Regions from separate parts of the Lysinibacillus sp. 2017 genome, predicted to be linked through region 1. Evidence: riboswitches for the same ligand, from Rfam matches in the RefSeq annotation. Region 1 holds a riboswitch; each other region holds the start of a gene.
The links. Region 1 has a riboswitch for cobalamin ahead of DCE79_RS02200 (ABC transporter substrate-binding protein). Riboswitches for the same ligand answer to the same signal wherever they lie in the genome.
Positions count from the first base shown of each region.

Region 2: linked by a shared signal. The riboswitch ahead of DCE79_RS05245 (hypothetical protein) and the one ahead of DCE79_RS02200 (ABC transporter substrate-binding protein) in region 1 are both predicted to bind cobalamin.
Region 3: linked by a shared signal. The riboswitch ahead of DCE79_RS09930 (glutaredoxin family protein) and the one ahead of DCE79_RS02200 (ABC transporter substrate-binding protein) in region 1 are both predicted to bind cobalamin.

Region 1 is NZ_CP029002.1:473,932-480,725, forward strand. It holds gene DCE79_RS02185 (amino acid ABC transporter permease) at 1-243, shown strand, start outside; gene DCE79_RS02190 (amino acid ABC transporter permease) at 255-965, shown strand; gene DCE79_RS02195 (amino acid ABC transporter ATP-binding protein) at 977-1,732, shown strand; cobalamin riboswitch at 1,810-1,997, shown strand; gene DCE79_RS02200 (ABC transporter substrate-binding protein) at 2,191-3,150, shown strand; gene DCE79_RS02205 (FecCD family ABC transporter permease) at 3,143-4,141, shown strand; gene DCE79_RS02210 (adenosylcobinamide amidohydrolase) at 4,141-5,610, shown strand; gene DCE79_RS02215 (cob(I)yrinic acid a,c-diamide adenosyltransferase) at 5,649-6,209, shown strand; gene DCE79_RS02220 ((Fe-S)-binding protein) at 6,417-6,794, shown strand, end outside.
Region 2 is NZ_CP029002.1:1,165,078-1,171,871, reverse strand. It holds gene DCE79_RS05280 (hypothetical protein) at 1-127, opposite strand, end outside; gene DCE79_RS05275 (ECF transporter S component) at 124-615, opposite strand; gene DCE79_RS05270 (bifunctional adenosylcobinamide kinase/adenosylcobinamide-phosphate guanylyltransferase) at 602-1,030, opposite strand; gene DCE79_RS05265 (histidine phosphatase family protein) at 973-1,578, opposite strand; gene cobS (adenosylcobinamide-GDP ribazoletransferase) at 1,551-2,333, opposite strand; gene DCE79_RS05255 (bifunctional adenosylcobinamide kinase/adenosylcobinamide-phosphate guanylyltransferase) at 2,337-2,879, opposite strand; gene DCE79_RS05250 (ABC transporter substrate-binding protein) at 2,948-3,901, opposite strand; gene DCE79_RS05245 (hypothetical protein) at 3,901-4,446, opposite strand; cobalamin riboswitch at 4,610-4,791, opposite strand; gene DCE79_RS05240 (Fur family transcriptional regulator) at 4,878-5,288, opposite strand; gene DCE79_RS05235 (metal ABC transporter permease) at 5,285-6,151, opposite strand; gene DCE79_RS05230 (metal ABC transporter ATP-binding protein) at 6,167-6,794, opposite strand, start outside.
Region 3 is NZ_CP029002.1:2,064,509-2,071,302, reverse strand. It holds gene nrdF (class 1b ribonucleoside-diphosphate reductase subunit beta) at 1-721, opposite strand, end outside; gene nrdE (class 1b ribonucleoside-diphosphate reductase subunit alpha) at 709-2,802, opposite strand; gene DCE79_RS18725 (class Ib ribonucleoside-diphosphate reductase assembly flavoprotein NrdI) at 2,799-3,005, opposite strand; gene DCE79_RS09930 (glutaredoxin family protein) at 3,163-3,387, opposite strand; cobalamin riboswitch at 3,526-3,709, opposite strand; gene dut (dUTP diphosphatase) at 3,893-4,330, shown strand; gene DCE79_RS09920 (zinc ribbon domain-containing protein) at 4,526-4,963, shown strand; gene DCE79_RS09915 (LacI family DNA-binding transcriptional regulator) at 5,147-6,142, shown strand; gene DCE79_RS09910 (aldehyde dehydrogenase family protein) at 6,290-6,794, shown strand, end outside.

The DNA.
Region 1 (6,794 bases):
CCGAACTTCGGAAATGGGTTGATTTCCGTGCTACAAGAAGGAGCCCTTGCTTACACAATTGGCTTTATTGATGTTGTAGGGAAAGCCAATTTAATTATTGCAGGCAATTACGGCACTCATACACTTGAAATCTATATTGCCCTGGCTGTGATTTACTGGGTGCTTTCGATTTCCATCGAAAAAATCTTTTCGGTACTCGAGAAAAACTTTAATAAAGGGAACCGACCAATCAAAACAACGTAGGGGGAGCAAATATGGAATTCATTAATTGGTCATTTTTAGTAGATACATTTTTTGTAGCGTTAAGCGGTGTTCCAATTGCTCTTTTAGTAACCGTTGTTTCGCTTTTTGTAGCCGTTCCGCTTGGGTTTTTACTAGCCCTTGCTCGCGTTTATGAACTACCTGTTATTAACGTTATTGCGAAAATTTATATTTCATTCGTGCGTGGGACACCCGTGATCATTCAAATCTTCGTATTGTATGCAACGATTCCACTTTTACTAAACGGACTGTTTGAAAAATATCATATTGATTATCCGATTTATGATATTAACCCCATATGGTATGCGTTTATTATTTTCTCGTTTAATACAGCAGCAGTTTTAATCGAAGTATTTCGTTCAGCGTTGCAAACTGTTTCAAAAGGGCAATTGGAGGCGGCGCATTCTGTTGGCTTAACGACTGCGCAAGCATATCGCAGAATCATCATTCCACAAATGCTCGTTTCTGCAATGCCGAACCTTTGTACCGCAACGATCAACTTAATTAAAGCAACGTCGCTCGGCTATGCAATTTCTTTGCAGGAAATTACGCTAAAGGCAAAGGTTGAAGCGAACTTTGGCTACAACTATTTAGAGGCTTATATTGATATTTTTGTCGTGTATTTAATCGTTTGTATCATCGTTGAAAAATTATTTAAATGGTATGAAAAACATTTAAGCCGCTATAAAGTCGCGGTCGCATAGGGGAGATTGTCATGTTAGAAATTAAAAATGTGCATAAAACATTCGGCAAAAACGAAATTTTAAAAGGGGTCGATTTAACGATTGATAAGGGCGATGTCGTCGTGATTTTAGGCCCGAGTGGTTCTGGGAAAACGACACTTTTGCGCTGCATTAACTTTTTAGAGCGTGCCGATGTGGGAACGGCAAATTTTGATTCCATTGAAGTCGATTTACATCACGCATCGAAAAAGGACATTTTGGCAATTCGTAAAAAAACAGCTTTTGTATTCCAAAACTATAGCTTGTTCAACAACAAAACTGCACTCGAAAATGTCGCAGAAGGATTATGGATTGGGCGCGGTTTGAAAAAAGAGGAAGCCTACCAAATCGCGCGCGAGGCATTAGATAAGGTTGGTTTATCTGCAAAATATGATTCGTATCCGAGCCAATTGTCAGGTGGCCAGCAGCAACGTGTCGGTATTGCTAGAGCAGTTGCACTAAATCCAGATATTATTTTATTCGATGAACCAACATCCGCACTTGATCCAGAACTTGTTGGTGAAGTGTTAGGGGTGATGAAGGATATCGCAAAAGAAGGGACAACAATGCTCGTTGTGACACACGAAATGTCCTTTGCCCGTGATGTTGCAAACCGCGTCATCTTTATGGATGGAGGCAATGTTATCGAAGAAGGCTCGCCACACGAAATTTTCGTACAACCAAAGCAAGACCGCACAAGACAATTCCTACGCCGCGTATTGCCAGACGATTATACGTATCATATTTAATATTATCTAATTATCAGATAATTAGAATATCCTTATACAAATGAACAGTCTTTCGTTATAATAGGTGTATTAACAAGTTAATAATGTAGTGTAAAGGTTCTTATTTTAGGAAATAAGAAGTAAAAGGGAAATCGGTTCAAATCCGATGCGGTCCCGCCACTGTAAATGCGAGCATATCTTTTTAGACCACTGATGCACATCGGGAAGGTAAAGATATGTGTTACTTGCATAAGCCAGGAGACCTGCCTTTACAATGCCCAAGTAAAAACCTACGAGGATAGGATGGGGTGAATAATTTTTAATCGAATTATTTACTGTTCAAGTCTCCTAGGTTATAGGAGGCTTTTTTTGTGGATAAGAAAGTATAAATTTTCAAGGAAATCCACATAAGAAAAGACATCGTTTCAAGCTATTTGGCATGAACTATGCTTTTCTAAGCTATTAGGAGGAAAAGAAAAATGAAAAAGTGGCAACAAATCTCTTCAATCGGATTAGCATCTATGCTAGTACTCGCAGCATGTGGTGAAGAGGAAGCAACACCTAAGAACGAGCAATCTGAAAGTACAAAGGTAGCAACTGAACAAACCGAGACACAATTCCCGATGACGTTAAAAGATGCACTTGATAAAGAAGTAACAGTAGAAAAAGCACCAGAACGTATTATTTCATTGATTCCATCGAATACAGAAATTTTATTTGGCTTAGGCCTAGACGAACAAATTATTGGGGTTAATGATAACGATAACTATCCAGCAGAAGCAGCCGAAAAAGAAAAAATTGGTGGTCAAGAATTCAATTTAGAGCAGATTATCGCATTACAGCCAGATTTAGTAGTAGCACATGAATCGGGCCTATATAGTTTCGGTGAAGAGGCAATTGCCCAACTTGAGTCCGTTGGAATTCCAGTATTTGTTGTAAAAAATGCACTAACATTTGAGGAAACCTATACAACGATTGAACAAATCGGCCAGTTAACAGGAAAAACATCAGAAGCAGCGGACATGATTACTTCTATTAAAGAAGGGATTGCAGACATTGAAACGAAGGTAACGGAGCTTGAGGAAAAATCCGTTTTCGTTTTAGTCGGAGCTGAACCAGATCTTTATGCAGCCGGTCAAGAAACATTTATCGATGAGATGCTTGATCTATTACATATAGAAAATGTTGTACCAGAACTTGGGTGGCCACAATATAGCGCAGAGCAATTTGTAAAAAGTAATGCAGATGTTATTTTAGTAACATATGAAAGCGACTTACAAGCCGTTTCCAATAACACAGCATATTCTGAAATGAATGCTGTAAAATCAGGAAATGTGAAACTAATAGATGGGGACACAACAAGTCGCCAAGGTCCTCGAATTGTTGAAGGTATTGAATCGATTGCAGAAGCAATTTATCCAGAGGCATTTAATGAGTAAGAAATACACACTTGCTTATGTTGTATCCATTGCGATACTTCTAAGCAGTGTATGGACTGGTATTTCTTTTGGTTCGGTTGACATTCCACTTTCAACGCTTTGGGATAAAACGACAGACCCTGTAGCCTATAATATTTTGTGGAAAATTCGGATGCCTCGCGTGCTTTTAGCGACAATCATTGGAGCGTCCCTTGCAATTGCAGGAGCAGCTTTCCAGGGGCTACTAAAAAATCCGTTAGCAGACCCGTATACACTTGGAATTTCTTCAGGTGCTTCTGTCGGGGCTGTTACGACAATTTTCTTCGGTATTTCAATTCCCGTATTAGGTGTATTTACATTACCTGTATTTAGTATGGCAGGCGCAGCAATGACAATGTTCGCTGTATTAAGCTTTGCCAGACTTGTCGACCGCACAATGAAAATGGAAACACTAATATTAACCGGCATTATTTTTAGTTCATTTTTAGGGTCCTGTATTTCGTTAATGGTGGCATTAACAGGCGAGCAGCTTCGTGAGATTATTGGCTGGTTACTTGGAAGTGTATCCATGCGCGGCTGGCCCTATGTCAAAATGATTATTCCGTTTACGATTATTGGTGTGCTCATGATTTGGTTAAACCGCCGAGAACTGAATGCGATGGTTTATGGAGAAGAACGGGCAAAATATTTAGGTGTTAATGTAAAGCGCAGTAAATATATGATTTTAGCAGGAGGCTCGATTTTAACAGGTTCAGCTGTGGCTGCATCGGGTACGATTGGCTTTGTTGGGCTTGTCGTACCGCATATGATACGTATTTTAATTGGGGCAGATCATCGGCATTTATTAAGTTTATCGTTATTAAACGGTGCAAGCTTACTCGTGATTTGTGACTTAGTTTCTCGTACGATTATTTCGCCAGTGGAGCTGCCAATTGGTGTCATCACTTCATTCATCGGTGCGCCAGTTTTTGCTTATATTTTCTTTAAGCAACGAAGAAAGGGTGGCGCGTAATGTTAAAAGTAAACAATTTAGCAGGCGGATATGCTAATGTCGAAATTATCAAAAATGTGACGTTTCACGTGGAAAAAGGTAAAATTCTCGGTATTCTTGGTCCGAATGGCAGTGGAAAGTCGACATTATTAAAAATGATTAGTGGTGTCATTCGACCTACTAGTGGTCAAGTAATAATTGATGAAAAGCCTATTGAAAGCTATGAGGTCAAGCAGTTAGCGAAGAAAATGGCGGTATTACCACAGCTTCATGCAAGTACGTTTTCAAATGCGGTATATGATGCCGTATCGCTTGGACGATATCCTCATCAAAGTGGGTTTTTCTCTACTTGGTCGAAAGAAGACGAGGAAATTGTGCACCGAGCAATGGATAGTACAGGTGTTACACGTTACAAAGATCAATATTTAGAGTTTTTATCAGGTGGGGAACAACAACGCGTTTTTATTGCACAAGCGCTTGCACAAAATGCAGAGTTGTTACTATTAGATGAACCGACCAATCATTTAGATATTGCACATCAAAAACAAATTCTCGACATGATTCGTTTGCAAGTGGAGCAAAATGAGTTAACGGTCGTTTCAATTTTTCATGATATTAATTTAGCGTCCCTTTATTGTGATGAGCTTCTACTCCTTGAAAATGGGGAGGTACGCGCATTTGGCTTACCGCACGAGGTTGTGTTGCAAGAGCAAATTGCAGATGTGTATCAAGCGCGTGTCGCAACGTATCCGCATCCAGAATTGCCAAAGCCACAAATTACTATGCTTCCAACAAAAGAGATGGAGCGAGCGGTAGCGAAAGTTTGCGTGGAAGATTTTCATATTACAAAAGACTATATTGAATACCGTGCGAAAGCGCCTTTAAAAGTTGTTTCGTCAGCGGTTCATAATGCAGGTATAGGCTGGTACGAGACCTTTTTAAATCGTTCGATTGCCCAAGATTATGAGATTGAACGTGTTGAAGAAGAAACGATTGAATTTTTAATGGCACGAGGTTTTTCTCCTACTAATTCGGTTGTCATGATGACCGCGGTTGAGACGAACTGTGTAGAAATTCAAAAATTTTCAACCAATGAATTAGAAATCATCATTATGGTGACAGCCGGAATTGGTAATGGTGTTGACGTGACGAAAACGTATTTGCGAGAAGATAAGCCACATATTGGAACGATTAATACATGGGTATTTATCAATGGTAGGCTAACCGATGAAGCGTTTATTCAAGCGATGATTACGGCAACAGAAGCAAAAACGAAAGCTTTAGCCGATCAGCAAGTAATCGATGCTTTAACAGGGACGATTGCAACAAGCACGGCAACAGATAGTTTATTAATCGCCGCAACGCAGCAAGGCAAAGAAATGCCTTATGCAGGTCCAATTACCGAAGTTGGAAAGTTAATTGGTCGGGGTGTTTTTGAAGTCACAATTCAGGCAATAAAAAAATATAAAGCATTACGAGAAGCTTTGTGAAAATTTTTAACGGAATCAACAAAGGAAGGATGACGAATATGAAATTATATACAAAGCAAGGGGACACAGGCAAAACAAGTATTATTGGAGGCCGTGTCGATAAAGACCATTTACGAGTGGAAGCGTATGGAACGATTGATGAATTAAATTCCTTTATCGGAAAAGCGGTTACAGAGTTAGACGTTGAAAAATTTAAAGATTTGCTTCAAGATTTAACAGCGATTCAACATGAGCTATTTGATGGTGGCGGCGATTTAGCCAATGTTATGAAAGAGCGTCATTACAAATTAACGGAAGAGCCAATTACTATTTTAGAAAAAAGAATTGATCATTTGTCAGAAGAAGCACCCCCTCTTCAGCGATTCATCTTACCAGGAGGTTCACCAGCAGCAGCGACCCTTCATATTGCACGAACAATAGCACGCAGAGCGGAACGTCAGACCGTTTCGTTAATGAAGGAAATTGAAGACGTATCACCAGTTGTTCAAAAGTATTTAAACCGTTTATCGGATTACTTATTTGCAGCAGCACGTGTTGTGAATCACCGCCTAGACATTCAAGATGTCGAGTACGAACGCAGTGCCAATGTTTTCAAATAATAGAAAAATGCTAGCCTACGACATAAAATACGTCTAGCTAGCATTTTTTTATTTTTGATTAAATTTTCAGAATTAATGACGAATTGTATTGACTGAATGCTCATTCATATTTAAAATGAACGTATACAATAATATGGAAATATAGTTTGTCTTATTAGTTTTTATGACAAAGGGGTTTAGAAACATAGTTTTCTAGGGGGGAAAAGGATGAATACATTTTTAATTATTAACTGGATTGCATTTATTTTAGTGTTACTTTATGGGATAGGTTTATTCGCATATCTATTAAAAACACGTTATGAATTCATTCAGTTAGGTAGAAAAGAAGAATTCAATCAAAAAATGACAGACCGAATTGGCGATCTTGTCGAAAAAGTATTCGGACAATCGAAACTATTAAAAGATAAGAAAATGGGACTTGTTCACGTATTCTTCTTCTATGGTTTCTTAATGGTTCAGTTAGGTGCGATTGATTTAATTTGGAAAGGTCTTGCACCAGGATCGCATATTCCACTTGGTGGCTTGTATCCAATGTTTACAATGACACAGGAAATTGTCGTATTAGTCATTTTAATTGCGGTAGCT
Region 2 (6,794 bases), 690 kb from region 1:
CAGTCCGCGCTGTAAAATACGCAGTAATTTCATTTGGTACTTGAACAAGATCCTGTTTCTTATCGCCAATACAACCCGAATTATCGATTGTAACGATTAAATCCTGCACTTTTATAGCATTTCTCATGACAGCACCCCTACACGTTTAACGACTGTTTTTAAAATCGGCATGACAAGTATCGCGATGATGACATTAATAACCGCCGTAATTGTTAGCGATGCAATCGAACCAATATAAAATGCTGGTGAAATTAAAAAGTAAAATGGAATCGGTGCTAGTATGCCATTTGCAAAAATTACGAAGATCCATTTTGTCATATGATTTCCGTTACGATGTAAAACCGTAAAAATATAAACGATAAAAAACATTTCAACTGCGATTAATCCATGAAACACGCCAAGTGGAAATCCAGATGTTAAGCCTGTTGCAATATGTCCTAACGCCCCTGCAGCACCAGCAAATAACGGTGGTAAAAATACTGCGGCGATAAATGCTGGTGCCGAATCGAGCGCGGCTGTTGTTATAAAACCAGGTACTTTAATAAAACTACCAACGACACAAATTGTGGCAACAAGCGCAGTTAAAATTAATAAGCGTAATTTAGTTCTCTCCATGATGTTCTCCTTTTAAAAATTGAGGAATCCCGTACCAAACGCGAATGACTGTATGTGCTTCGTGACATAATTTTTGATAAATACGTCCACATGTATCGCGAATAAGTCTCGCTTCCTTTTCAAGCGGTACGATTCCACGACTTATATCTGTGCAAATGCATACCACTTCAGAAATCTCACTCAAACGTAAGATTTGTTCAACAATTAGCTTCGCAATTTCTTCTTCTGGTAAATGAAGATAGGGTTTTATAAGCGTTTCAAATTCACTCATGATAAATCGTATGCTCGCAGTGGCTTCTGCTACATCTGGTAGCTTGCCTTCACAATCAATTACCTCTTTTAACACCATTGTTGTCATTAATTGCTCGACATAATTTCGTTTACCGTTATAGGCTCCTCCGAGAATGACGTACATTTGGCACCTCCTAGAAATTGTTCAATCGCATCCCATTTTAATGTGTAAATTGTGCGGTGATTGGCGATGACTTGCTGAAATGTATTTCGCTCGCATCCATAATACGCTAAGAGAATACGAATTACCCCACCATGAATAACGAATGTATAGGTTTCATTTTTTTGAACAATTACCTGAACTGCTTGTAACACACGCTGTTTAAATTCGGTAAATGCTTCGCCTCTTGGGGGAACGACTTGCATGGGCTCAGCAATCCATGCGCGGTATATTGGACTTTCTTTTAACTGCTCATATGTACACATTTCAAATTCACCAAAATTCAACTCACGCAAGTCCCTTTGCGGAACATACGTAGCCTTTGGGAAATAGCAAGCTGCCGTTTGTTTACAGCGAAGCAAATCACTTCCATAGACTATTTGTGCTGAAATCGGTAAATCACCTAGAACTTTCTTGACGATTGGTTCATCTGTCCAACCAATATATTTTCGCTCATTATTTGCCTGAGTTTTTTCATGACGAATTAAATGAAGAATAACACCGCTAACCATAAGAGCACCTCCATACCTTCTCCTAATGCACCAAGAAGATCACCACTCATTCCACCAAAATGCTTCATCGACCATTTACGATACATGAATACCGCACATAACATGATCAGCACAAAGATAAAGAAATGGAAGAGTTCAAAATAAATCCACACAGCAAATGCGACGATTCCTAAGAAGCATAAAATCGTGCTTAATTGTTTCGGTAAGACTACCCCTTTAAAATAAGCTGCCAAGCCTTTTTGTTTCGATGTAGGCATTGTTAAAAAGTAGATAAGCATTCCTACGCGTGCGAGAAAAGGAATGAAGACGATAAATGGTATGCTTTCAAATTGACCCTTTGCAAAGGCTTCGTAAACAAATCCAACTTTCAATAATAACAAGCAAGCGATACTAATTACGCCAAATGCACCCGTTCGTGGATCATCTAAAATTTCTAATCGCTTTTCTTTTTTTCCATAAGAAAAAAAGGCATCACTCATATCAATCCAACCGTCTAAATGTAGCCCACCTGTCAGAAAAATCATGCCTACAACGAGTAAAATGGCTATTAACCCATTCGAAATCTCACTATAGCTCCATAACAAATAAGCACCACCACTTAATAGTGCACCCATTAATAGCCCAATAATCGGCAAAAACGCATACATCCAAGTGACCGACTTCTTATTCATATCTAATTGCTTTTTCACAGGGATGGCTGAAAAAAACTGCCATGCGAGTAAAAAGCCTATTCCACTATTTTTCAACTTGCTCACTCCCTACTTCCAACGCTGTACAAGCTGAAATTGTACTTCATACGCTTCTGTACTGTGCTTTACTAGCCACTGATGAAGTTCCCCTAATGTTTTGCGGTACAAATTCACTTCTTCATAAGCTGAAGCTGGCTCATCTAACACTTCATTGGAAACAATAATTATTTTAACACCTTGTTCGATCAAAAAGCGTAGTTGTTTTTGAAATGCCTTGATTTGCTCCGTAATAAAACATTGGGGCTCTTGAATACTTTCTGCATGAAAAAGAACATTTGAAAGCCAAGTTGTAACACATTCAAAAAGAACAACATCCTGCTCCGTTAACATGTTTAATGTATTAGGAAATTCACACTGCATCTCAATTGTTTGCCAAGATAAAATTTGTGTCTGACGATCCTGCTGATGACGGGCAATGCGATGTGTCATTTCTTCATCGAAAGCAACACCTGTCGCAATATAGGTATATCGCTTTTCAACGCCAAACTGTGCTGCAGTTTGTTCAGCAAATGCACTTTTACCACTTCTGACGCCACCTGTTATAAAAATCATTTTCGCTCACCACCTTTAAATAATAAAAAAACAAGCTCAATTGGCGAGCTTGTTCTTTTATTGTAATCCTATTTGAATAATTCTGGGTAAACCGTTTCTGCCATAATTTGAACAGCCTCACCAATACGTGGCGCTGGACGAGACATTACATCGCCATCGACTAAATAAACTTGTTTAGTTTGTACGGCCCTTATTTGATCCCAACCTGCACGTCCTAAAATTTCAGCCGTTGCATCTTCTAAATAGTTAGAAGTGGTTAAGATTACTTCTGGATTACGTGTAATGACATCTTCTTCTGTCACGCTTATCCAGCTTGCTTGGTCAGCAAATACATTTTCAATACCTGCCACGTCCATGATTTCCTGCTGGAATGTGCCGCTACCAGTAGTCCAAAGATCTGGGGCTGGAGAAATCTCATAGTAAACTTTTTTCTTTGTTTCTAACTTGGCCGTTTTATCTTGTACTTCTTTAATTTGTGTTTGAATGGTCGCTACGACTTCTTCGCCTTTTTCTTCAACGCCCATTACTTCTGATAATTGAATAATGTCCGTGTACACATCGTCAAATGACGTTGCCGAAGCAATGACAAATACGTTTAAGCCTGCATCTTCTAATTGTGCAATTTGCGCTTCATCACCAATTGTATAGGCAACAATGACATCCGGGTTTAACTCAACAATACGTTCTGCGTTGATCGCCATTGAATCCGATACGCGCTCAATTTTTTGTGCTGCTTCAGGGTATGTGTCATAGTCTGTTGCACCGACGATTTTCTCACCCACGCCAAGCTCAAATAAAATTTCCGTGTTACTTGGTTGTAACGAAACAATTGTTTCTGGTACTTCATCAAATGTTACTTCCACACCGCGGTCATCGACTACTGTATAAGGACCTTCAGCGGCTGCTTCTTGAACTGTTTCTTGTTCTTTTGATGCTTCACTTGTCGTGCTCTCGTCATTACCACATGCCGCTAATAGTAGTGCTACTGCAAGTGGTGTGGCCCATTTCATTTTGAATTTCATTATGATTCCCCTTTTTTCTTTTTCATCGGATAAGATTTGCTGATGAATGGAATTTCTTCATGTGCATGTTGCTTGTTCATGTAAACTGCCATTACGAACAAGACATTCGCTAGTAACCCTAAAAAGTCAAATAGGATTTCTGGTACATCTCGCTCTTCACTTACTTTATGTAAAGCACGGTATGATTTTTTCGCTTCACTTCGACATATATGAAGCCTTGCAGCACTTTCTACCCCTTGAGGTAACAAAAATTGTTGAATTGTCTGTTCCACCTGTTTAACATAAAAATCATAACGCGCGCTTAACCAATTTAGATTTTCCTCGGTAATGGCCAATTTTCCGCGTACTGAGCCATTCACATGATACGCAAGCGGATGAATAACGCGTAAATCTTCTAATACAACAGTTGCTAGCTCATCATCAAGTATTGCAGGTAATACAGCGCCGATTCTGGATGTTAATGAATCTGTACGTATTTCATAATCAACTAATGAACTTTTTTCACGCATAAATGGATAGCATGAATAACGAATATCTTTCTTCATAAAATCCCCCCTTTCTAAATCCTCTTAAAAACTTGAGATGGCCATAAAAAAAAGCCATCCAAGAAAATGGATGGCTCATAAAATATCAATAAAAGGTATACAAAAATAGTACCGTTCGTGACGCTTCATAATTGCCGTACATTCTCTTTAATTCCGAAGAGGTGTGTTACGATAAGAAAAAGATTGGTCTCCTGGCTTCGCGCTTCCCTTTACTATTGAGTACCTTCCCGCTAAAAGCAGTGGTCTAATCACTCAAATTCATCAGCGCTTACAGTTACGGACATAGCTTCGGATTTACACCGAATTCCCATTTATGCATTATGCATCTTTTCCCTGCAAACTTATTCAATTTGTAATTCACTTTAACATAACTTCAAAATTATGCAAATAGTTTATCGTTATAGATAATTTCTTAACATAACTAGCAAAAATCAAAGACATTTTGGACATTTTCCATAAATCTCAAACTTATGTGCTTCCACTTCATAGCCAGGCAATTTTTCACCAAGCATTTCCATTGGGCAAATGGATAATTCCTTGACATCGCCGCAATCGCGACAAATAAAATGATGATGGTGATGATCCGATTCACAATGCATACGGAAATTACGCTCACCATTTAACTCTGTTTCTTCTAAAATATCTAATTCTACAAACGTGGCTAAGTTTCGATAAATCGTGTCAAAACTCATGCCTGGAAAGTCTTTTTTTAGTACATCTAACAAATCACGAGCAGTTAAATATTTTTCCGTGGCAGCAAACATACCCAAAATCAACTCTCGTTTATCTGTTTTTTTGTAGCCTTTGTCTTTTAATATTTTCCACGCACGTGATACGTTCATCGCACTTCTTCCCCTTCCGTTTTAGTCGTTAGCTTTAATGCCAATTTCTTAAATAAAATGACCAATAATAAAATAACAATCGATGTAACAACAATTGTTCCACCAGGTGCTAAATTTAAATAAAACGCTGAAATCAATCCGATAATTACCGCTAATTCCCCAAAAACAATCGAGTAAATAATCGCTTGTTTAAAGCCGCGCGCTAAACGCATCGCAGCCGCAACTGGTAATGTCATTAAACTGGATACAAGTAAAATTCCGACGATGCGCATACTTGCTGCAATTACTAGGGCAACAACGACCATGAATAATAAGTGAATAGATTTTGCTGGTAAACCACTCGCTTTGGCATACTCTTCATCAAATGATAAGACGAATAATTCCTTAAAGAAAATCATTAGGAAAATGACAACGACAACAGCAATTGCTAGTACAACATATAAATCCTGCCTCGATACAGCCGATACTGAACCAAATAAATAACTCATTAAGTCGGTATTAAAGCCACTAGCTAGTGAAATTAAGATGGCACTAATTCCAATACCACCAGACATAATTATAGGAATCGCTAATTCTTCATAATGCTTGTACAGGCTACGCAGACGTTCAATTAAAATCGAGCCACTCACTGATGCGACAATCCCTAAGTAAATAGGATTTAATAAGGCAAGCGCTGTGAACGACTGGCTTAAGTATAAACTCCCTGCAAGCCCAGCAAGCGTTACATGAGATAATGCGTCTGCAATTAAAGACAGACGACGTACGACGATAAATACCCCAAGTAAAGGTGCAATAACCCCAATAACAAGCCCTGAGAAAAAGGCGTTTTGTAAAAATTCGTAATTAAATAATGCTTCTATCATCTATGCCTTCTCCTCTTAATGAATCTTTCGAACCGAGTGACCGTACCACGATTCTCGTTGTTCTTCCGAAATAGTATCAAAATCATTCTTATAGCCATGGAAATGTATCGTTTGATTTAAACAAGCAACATGGCTCACACGATTCGAAACAATATCGACATCATGTGTAACTAAAATTAACGTCATATTATGTTGCGTATTTAAATGAGCGAGCATATCATAAAATGCTTGCACGTTTTCATGGTCGACTCCAACAGTCGGTTCATCTAAAATGAGAAGCTTCGGTTGTGCGACTAGCGCGCGTGCAATAAACACACGTTGTTGCTGACCACCAGATAATTGGCCAATATTGCGCTTCGCAAATTCTTCCATACCAACATCCGCTAATGCATGATGTACGAGTGCTTCGGCATCTTTTGGCAAGCGTTTCAGTAAGCCTGCTTTTTTCGTTAGACCACTTTTTACAACTTCTTCTACCGTTGCAGGAAAGCCAGAGTTAAATGCGTTCGACTTTTGTGAAACATACCCAATCCATTCTCGATTTTTAAATTGATTGGCATTTTGTCCGAATAACTGGATTTCACCTGACATTGGCTTTAATAATCCTAAAACTAATTTTAATAAGGTTGATTTTCCTGATCCG
Region 3 (6,794 bases), 1.6 Mb from region 1:
TGTATTTCATTTCATTTTGATATAAGTCTAGTAAAAATTCGTAACCCCATAATGTGAGTGCTTCTTGTTTTTCAGGGGAGAACGCGTTAAAAATGTTTTGTGCGAAATAGCCGACCGCTACTCCGTGAATTGATTCGTCACGAACGATTAAGCTGATGACTTCGGCACTATTTCGCAATATGCCTTGACCACCTAAATATAGAGGGTAGAAGAAGCCAGAGTAAAATAAGAAACTTTCTAGCATTACGGATGCATACATGCCTTTCCATAAACTTTCAGGGTCATCTTCTTCAATGGCTTTATATACATCGCCAATGCGATTTGCTTTATATTGAAGATACTCATTTTTTTGCACCCATTCAAAAACTTCATCGATTTCTGTATTTGTACAAAGGGTTGTGAAAATGTAGGAATAAGATTTTGCATGAATGGCTTCAAATGCGCCAAACACCGTTAATACCGCTTTTTCTTGCAAGTCTGGTGTGAATTTTGCAATTTCATTCATGCCGATATTCGTTTGAACGGTGTCGAGTAATGTCAGCCCACCGAATACCTTTTTGTATGTATCTTGGTGTTCGAATTCCTTCCATTGCTTCACGTCTTTACTCACCGCGATTTCTTCAGGAAACCAAATTTGCTTCCATTGTTGATCCCAAAAAATCCGGGCAAGCTCACTTGTTGGAGTGTTCCAGTTGACGGCTTGGTAAGTTAAATTTGACATGCGACACACTCCTCAATTGTTAATAAACGTTGGCGTACATAGTAAACTGTTTTAATGCCTTTCGTCCAGGAATAAATGTAGGCTTTCGCTAGCTGCTCGGTATTCCATTGGTCAGTTACATACAGCGTCATCGAAATACCTTGATCAATGTGCTTTTGCGCGGCGGCGTAAAGGTCGATTAATTCGTACGGGTGCACTTCATACGCCTCTGTATAAAGTTCTTTATTGTCATTTGTTAAAAATGGCATTGGATAAATCGTACGTGAATCTGCGTAATCACGTACTTCCACCCGTTCTGTAACAGGGGCGATTGACGCCGTGCATGAACGAATATATGAAATACTTCCCGTCGGAGCGATTGCAATTCGATAGCTATGGAAAAGCCCATGCTGCATGACTTGCTGTTTTAACTCCTGCCACATTTGTGCTGTAATAATTGGTACATTTCCAAGTGCATTCAACACTTCAGGAGAAAGTTCAATTTCTTTCTTGTTTACATATGACTCAAAGTAAGCTCCAGACGCATATTCACTTTCCTCAAAGCGATAAAACGTCTCTTGTTTTTCTTTGGCAATCGCAACAGAAGACACAAGCGAATAGTAATTCATAGCTTCCATAAACGCATCGATAAATTCAATTGATTCCTTCGAGCCATATCGAATGCCTGCTTGTACAAGATGTCCGTGTAAGTTCATGACACCAAGCCCTACAGAGTGCATTTTTTTATTGGCCTTTGACACAGAAGGAACGTTGACGATATCGGTCATCGTCGACACATTTGTTAAAAGACGCATCGCAGTATCAACCAGTTGTTTAAAATCATATACTTTTGAAGCTTCATGAATATCAATCGAGCCTAGATTACATGACACATCAAGACCATATTCATTGGGCATATTTTGGTCGGTAATGACACTGGTTTGCTGATATTGTAAAATTTCTGTGCACAGATTCGACATTTTCACACGGCCGATTTGTTTTAACGGATGTACGTTATTGACATTATCATCAAAAATTTCGAACGGGTAACCCGATTCGAATTGCGCCTTTTTAATTTCTGTGTAAAGCTTACGCGCATTTAATCGTTTTAACTTGCGAATATTCGGATTGTCTAGCAGCTCGTAATACATTTCCGTCATCGAAATTTCTGACATGCGCTTGCCGTATTCTTTATAAATATCATACGAACTAAAGAGTACGATGTCTTTATCACGGCGCATTAACTCAAAGAATATATCCGGTAAAATAATGCCGGTAGACAGGGTAGCTAAGCGAATTTTATCGTCGGCATTTGGTTTCTTCGATGAAATAAAGCTCTCAATATCACCGTGGAAGACATTTAAATACACGACACCTGACCCATTTCGTTGTCCAAGCTGATTCGAATAGCTAAATGAGTTTTCCAGTAATTTCGCTACTGGCATAACACCACTTGCACGGTTTAAAATGCCTTTGATTGGGTCACCGAGTGGGCGTAAATCGGTTAAATTGACACCGACACCACCGCCAAGACGGGAAAGCTCTAAACAATAGCCGATATTTTCAGCAATCGAGTTCATCGTATCGTCCATTGTAAGTTTGAAGCATGAAACGAGCTCACCGCGCGCTTTTTTACCACTGTTTAAAGCAGTTGGAGTTGCTGGCTGATATGCAGTCATAATAGCATCAATCGCTTGCTCCGCTAATTTTTCATCGCCTTGTGCTAAATACAGTGAAATAATAACGATACGGTCCTCATATTTTTCTAAAATCTCTTTGCCATCACGACTTTTCATCGCATAGCTTTCATAAAACTTCGAGGCACTCATGAAAGAGGGGAATCGGAATTTATAAGCATACGCTTTTTTGTACATCTCTTTAATAAAATCCATCGAATACTGTTCAAGAAATTCCTTTTCGTAATAGCCTTCATCGACTAAATAGCGCACCTTTTCTTCAATATCAATAAAATAGCGTAGGCGTACATTCACATCTTCTAAAAAATAGCGGCGTGTCGCTTCTTTATCCTTTGTTAAATCTAAGTCACCTGTTGCACGGTAACGATTTAAAATGTCATTGTTCAATTTCAAATATTGTTTCATTGCTGTACCTCTTTCCAGATGGCGTGATAGTAGTTCGTAATCGCTTCATAATTATTCGTAGTGCCACGCAAATCGAGTTTTTGAACGAGTGGTAGTTGATACCGACTTGCTAAAAGATCACCAGCACGCCCAAAAAAGGCATGCCCAAAATTTCGGTTGCCACTCACAATAATCCCTTTACAAAAACCATGATGTAACTGCATAAATTGCGCTACAATAGGGGGATTGTCCCTAAACCATCCGTATACGTAAATAATAGAAATGGGGAATCCACGTCATTAATTTGCGTCAGATCCATTGCAGGTAGGCCAAGTTTTTGAACGATCGCGCGGACATTGCCGGTTCTTGAGGCGTAAACAATCATGCAGTTATTTGTGAAATACGATCGATAATAGATGCTGGATCAGCTAGCCATTCGCCATTATGTTCGAATACCGGAACTGTCATGAAGCCGGCGTTGACAACCGTTTCTTTTGCAACTGCGTCGTGATCAATGTTAATTACTTCGACTTGAAGATTTGCAGCATCAAGCTCTGATTTTACCCATAGGCATTTTGGACAAATTGTTTTTGTATAAAGTTTCATTGAAATATCCCTCGCTTACTATGAAATTTATTATGTACTGACAAATGGGCAAAATAAAAAGCCATCCTCGTAAAAAAAGGATAGCTTGAAATGGAAACGTCAAAAGAGCGCGCCTCCATTTCCTATTCCCCGAAGAAATGTCAGAGTTTTTATGGCGGCAGGTCTCCTGGCTTTGCGTCATTCTTCAGACATCCTTCCCATGCGTTAGCACAGTGGATATTTAGTCATCCGTCAGCATTTACAGTTGCGGGGACAGCGTCGGAATTGCACCGAACTTCCCTATTAAACTACATTTAGTAGTACCGCTATAAAAAAACACAATATATAGTTGTTAAGAGTATACGACTTAAAAAAATAAAAGTAAAGAGCACGCGTTAAAGTCAGACATTTCAAATAGAGCAAAAGGAGATACCAATTGATAATTGTTATTTTCAATTAGTTAAAATTAGTTTATAGTTAATTAGATTTTTCATCGTCATTTAAATTATTAGGAAGTTGGTTAAGCATGTCAATACATTTAAAAATTAAAAAAATTCATTCAGAGGCCATTTTACCAAAACAAGCACGTCCCGGAGATGCGGGAATGGATTTGTATGCCATTGAAGATAAAGCGTTAAATCCAGGTGAATTTGCTCTAATAAAAACCGGCATTCAACTGGAGTTACCAGAAGGAACCGAAGCGCAAGTACGACCACGCAGCGGATTAGCTCTAAAATACGGCATTACGGTGTTAAATAGTCCAGGCACAATTGATGCAGGCTACCGCGGAGAAGTTGGCGTCGTGTTAATCAATCACGGCAAGAAAGTTTTCCATATTGAAAAGCATATGCGCATCGCTCAATTAGTCATTCAATATGTGCCAACAGTAGTGATTGAAGAAGTCGATGAATTATCGAATTCAGAACGAGGCGAGCAAGGCTTTGGTTCAAGTGGCGTGAAGTAAAAAGTTTCGATGAAATATAGTTGTATTTTTAGGGCACCATTGGCATTTGTCATGGTGCTTTTTAGTGTGTAAAATTGTGCAGGAATTCTTGAACTATATATCGAAATAGTAATTTGGAAAGTCATTATTATATAAAATGTTTTTGAGACTTTTTTACAATTTTATGCGTAGAAGAAATAAAAGGGGTGTGACGATATGAAGAAAAATGAGTTTATTCCAGAAGAGCATAAAAGGGCAAGGAAAATATTTCGAATAGTAGGACCAGTTCTTTTAATAATTGGAGTCTGTTGTATAGCTATTGCAATTGCTGATCTTTTCACGTTAGGTTTTTTTGAAATGCCCAAATATGATTGGCTGTTCTTTGTAGGGATGCCATTTATATTTGTTGGTTTTGTCTTTTGTGGGTTAGGCTACGGTTCAGATGTGGCAAAATACCAAAGCCGAGAAATGGCACCAGTCGCAAAAGACACATTCAATTATTTAGCAAGTGAAACGACAGAAGGTGTGGAGTCAATTTCGCGCGCGGTACAGAAAGGGAAAAGTACGGTTATTAAAGCCAAACAATGTTGGAATTGCCAGGAACTCAATAAACTTGATGCGAAGTTTTGCAATGAATGTGGGCAAGAAATTTGAAGAATTGGGGGGATAAGGATAAAGAATGAATTGCGGTCACACTGAATTTCCGATATATTTAGAAAAACATATTTCGTGCCGAATAACGCGAAATAATGTCTCTTCTGTGGATATCCTTGAAAAAATTTATACGCTTTTATCCACTAAAATCGAGAAAAATACAATGATAGAAAGAGGAAAAAAATGGTTTCTTCTAAAGATGTTGCAAAATATGCAGGTGTATCGCAAACAACCGTATCACGCGTATTAAATACACCTGAATTAGTAAAACCCAACACCGTTCAAAAAGTTATGGAAGCCATCAAAGAACTAAAATATATTCCAAATGAACATGCACGTTCGTTAGTGCAAAATCGCACGGGCACCATTGCGTTACTTTCTGGTCCACTGCATAATCCATTTTTCGTAGATACAACAACAGCCATTGTTAATTATGCCAATAGCTGTGGCTATAAAGTCGATGTTCAATTTGTAAATGATGAAAAACTTTCACAAGCTTATGCCCGCTTTCTAGAAAGAAAAGTAGACGGCTTAATTTTGTCTTGTATTTTTAGTGATGATCCATTTTTTGAGCAGTTAGAGCATTTTGATATTCCGTTTATTACCTATAACCGCAAGCATAAGAGCGGTCGCTTTTTTGTAGAAATTGATAATGAACAAGCAGGATACCTTGCCGCAAAGCACTTAATTGATTTAGGTCATGAAACGATTGCGTGGATCGGCGGGACACAAGAGGTTAGTACATATGCGAATCGCTTTTTAGGCGTGCAGCGTGCATTCGATGAAGCGAAACGTGAACTAAAGGAGTCATATATTTATCATACAGATACGATGAAAACAATGATTGACCAAGTCATTGATGAATTAATGGCATTAAAAAAGCCACCAACTGCGATAATTGGAGGGGCAGACGCCATTGCGTTAAATGTGATGGATCTTTGCTTGCAAAAAAACTACAGCATCCCCGAGGATTTGAGTATTATAGGCATCGATAATGTAGAACTGGCAAAACATAACCGCATTAATTTGACGACAATTGGTGATGAAGAAGAAAAAAACTTAGGTTTAATAGCAATTAAAGAATTGATTGAAAAAATAGAAAATAAAAATAACTGTTGCATTGAGATTACTAAATCTGTTAATCTTTTTAATAGAGAGACGACCGCCATTCCAAAATAGAAAGGCAGTCCTCTATGGAAAAGATTATTTTTTTTGAAAGAAATGGTTACGTATTCATTTTCGTTCAGATAGGTAATCTAATTTTTTTATATAAAATGGTTACGTATTCATTTTAGAAGGATTTCAACAATGAGAGGGGGAAATGAGTTGGAAAAGTCAATGTATGTAAACGGAAAATGGGTAAAAACACAAGTATTTACAAGTCTATTTTCTCCATATACCAAAGAGATTCTTGCTGAAATTCCAGCCGCTTCAAAAGCTGAAGTGAATGAAGCAATCGATTACGCAGAAAACGCAGTCGATGAAATGAGTAAGCTTACGTCATTAGAACGAGCAGAAATTTTATATCATATTTCAGACTTATTACGCGAACATCGTGAAGAAGCAGCTCAAATTATTTCATTAGAAAGTGCCAAACCTTTAAAATTTGCATTAGCAGAAATAGATAGAACGATTGAAACGTATCAATTTGCAGGGGAAGAAGCAAAACGCTTAGTTGGTGAAATTATTCCAATGGACGCGGCGAAAACGGGGAAAAACCGCTTTGGCTATACAATCCAGCAACCTTTAGGGGTGATTGGGGCGATTACACCATTTAACTTCCCGCAAAATCTAGTAGCTCATAAAGTGGGGCCAGCAATAGCAGCGGGAA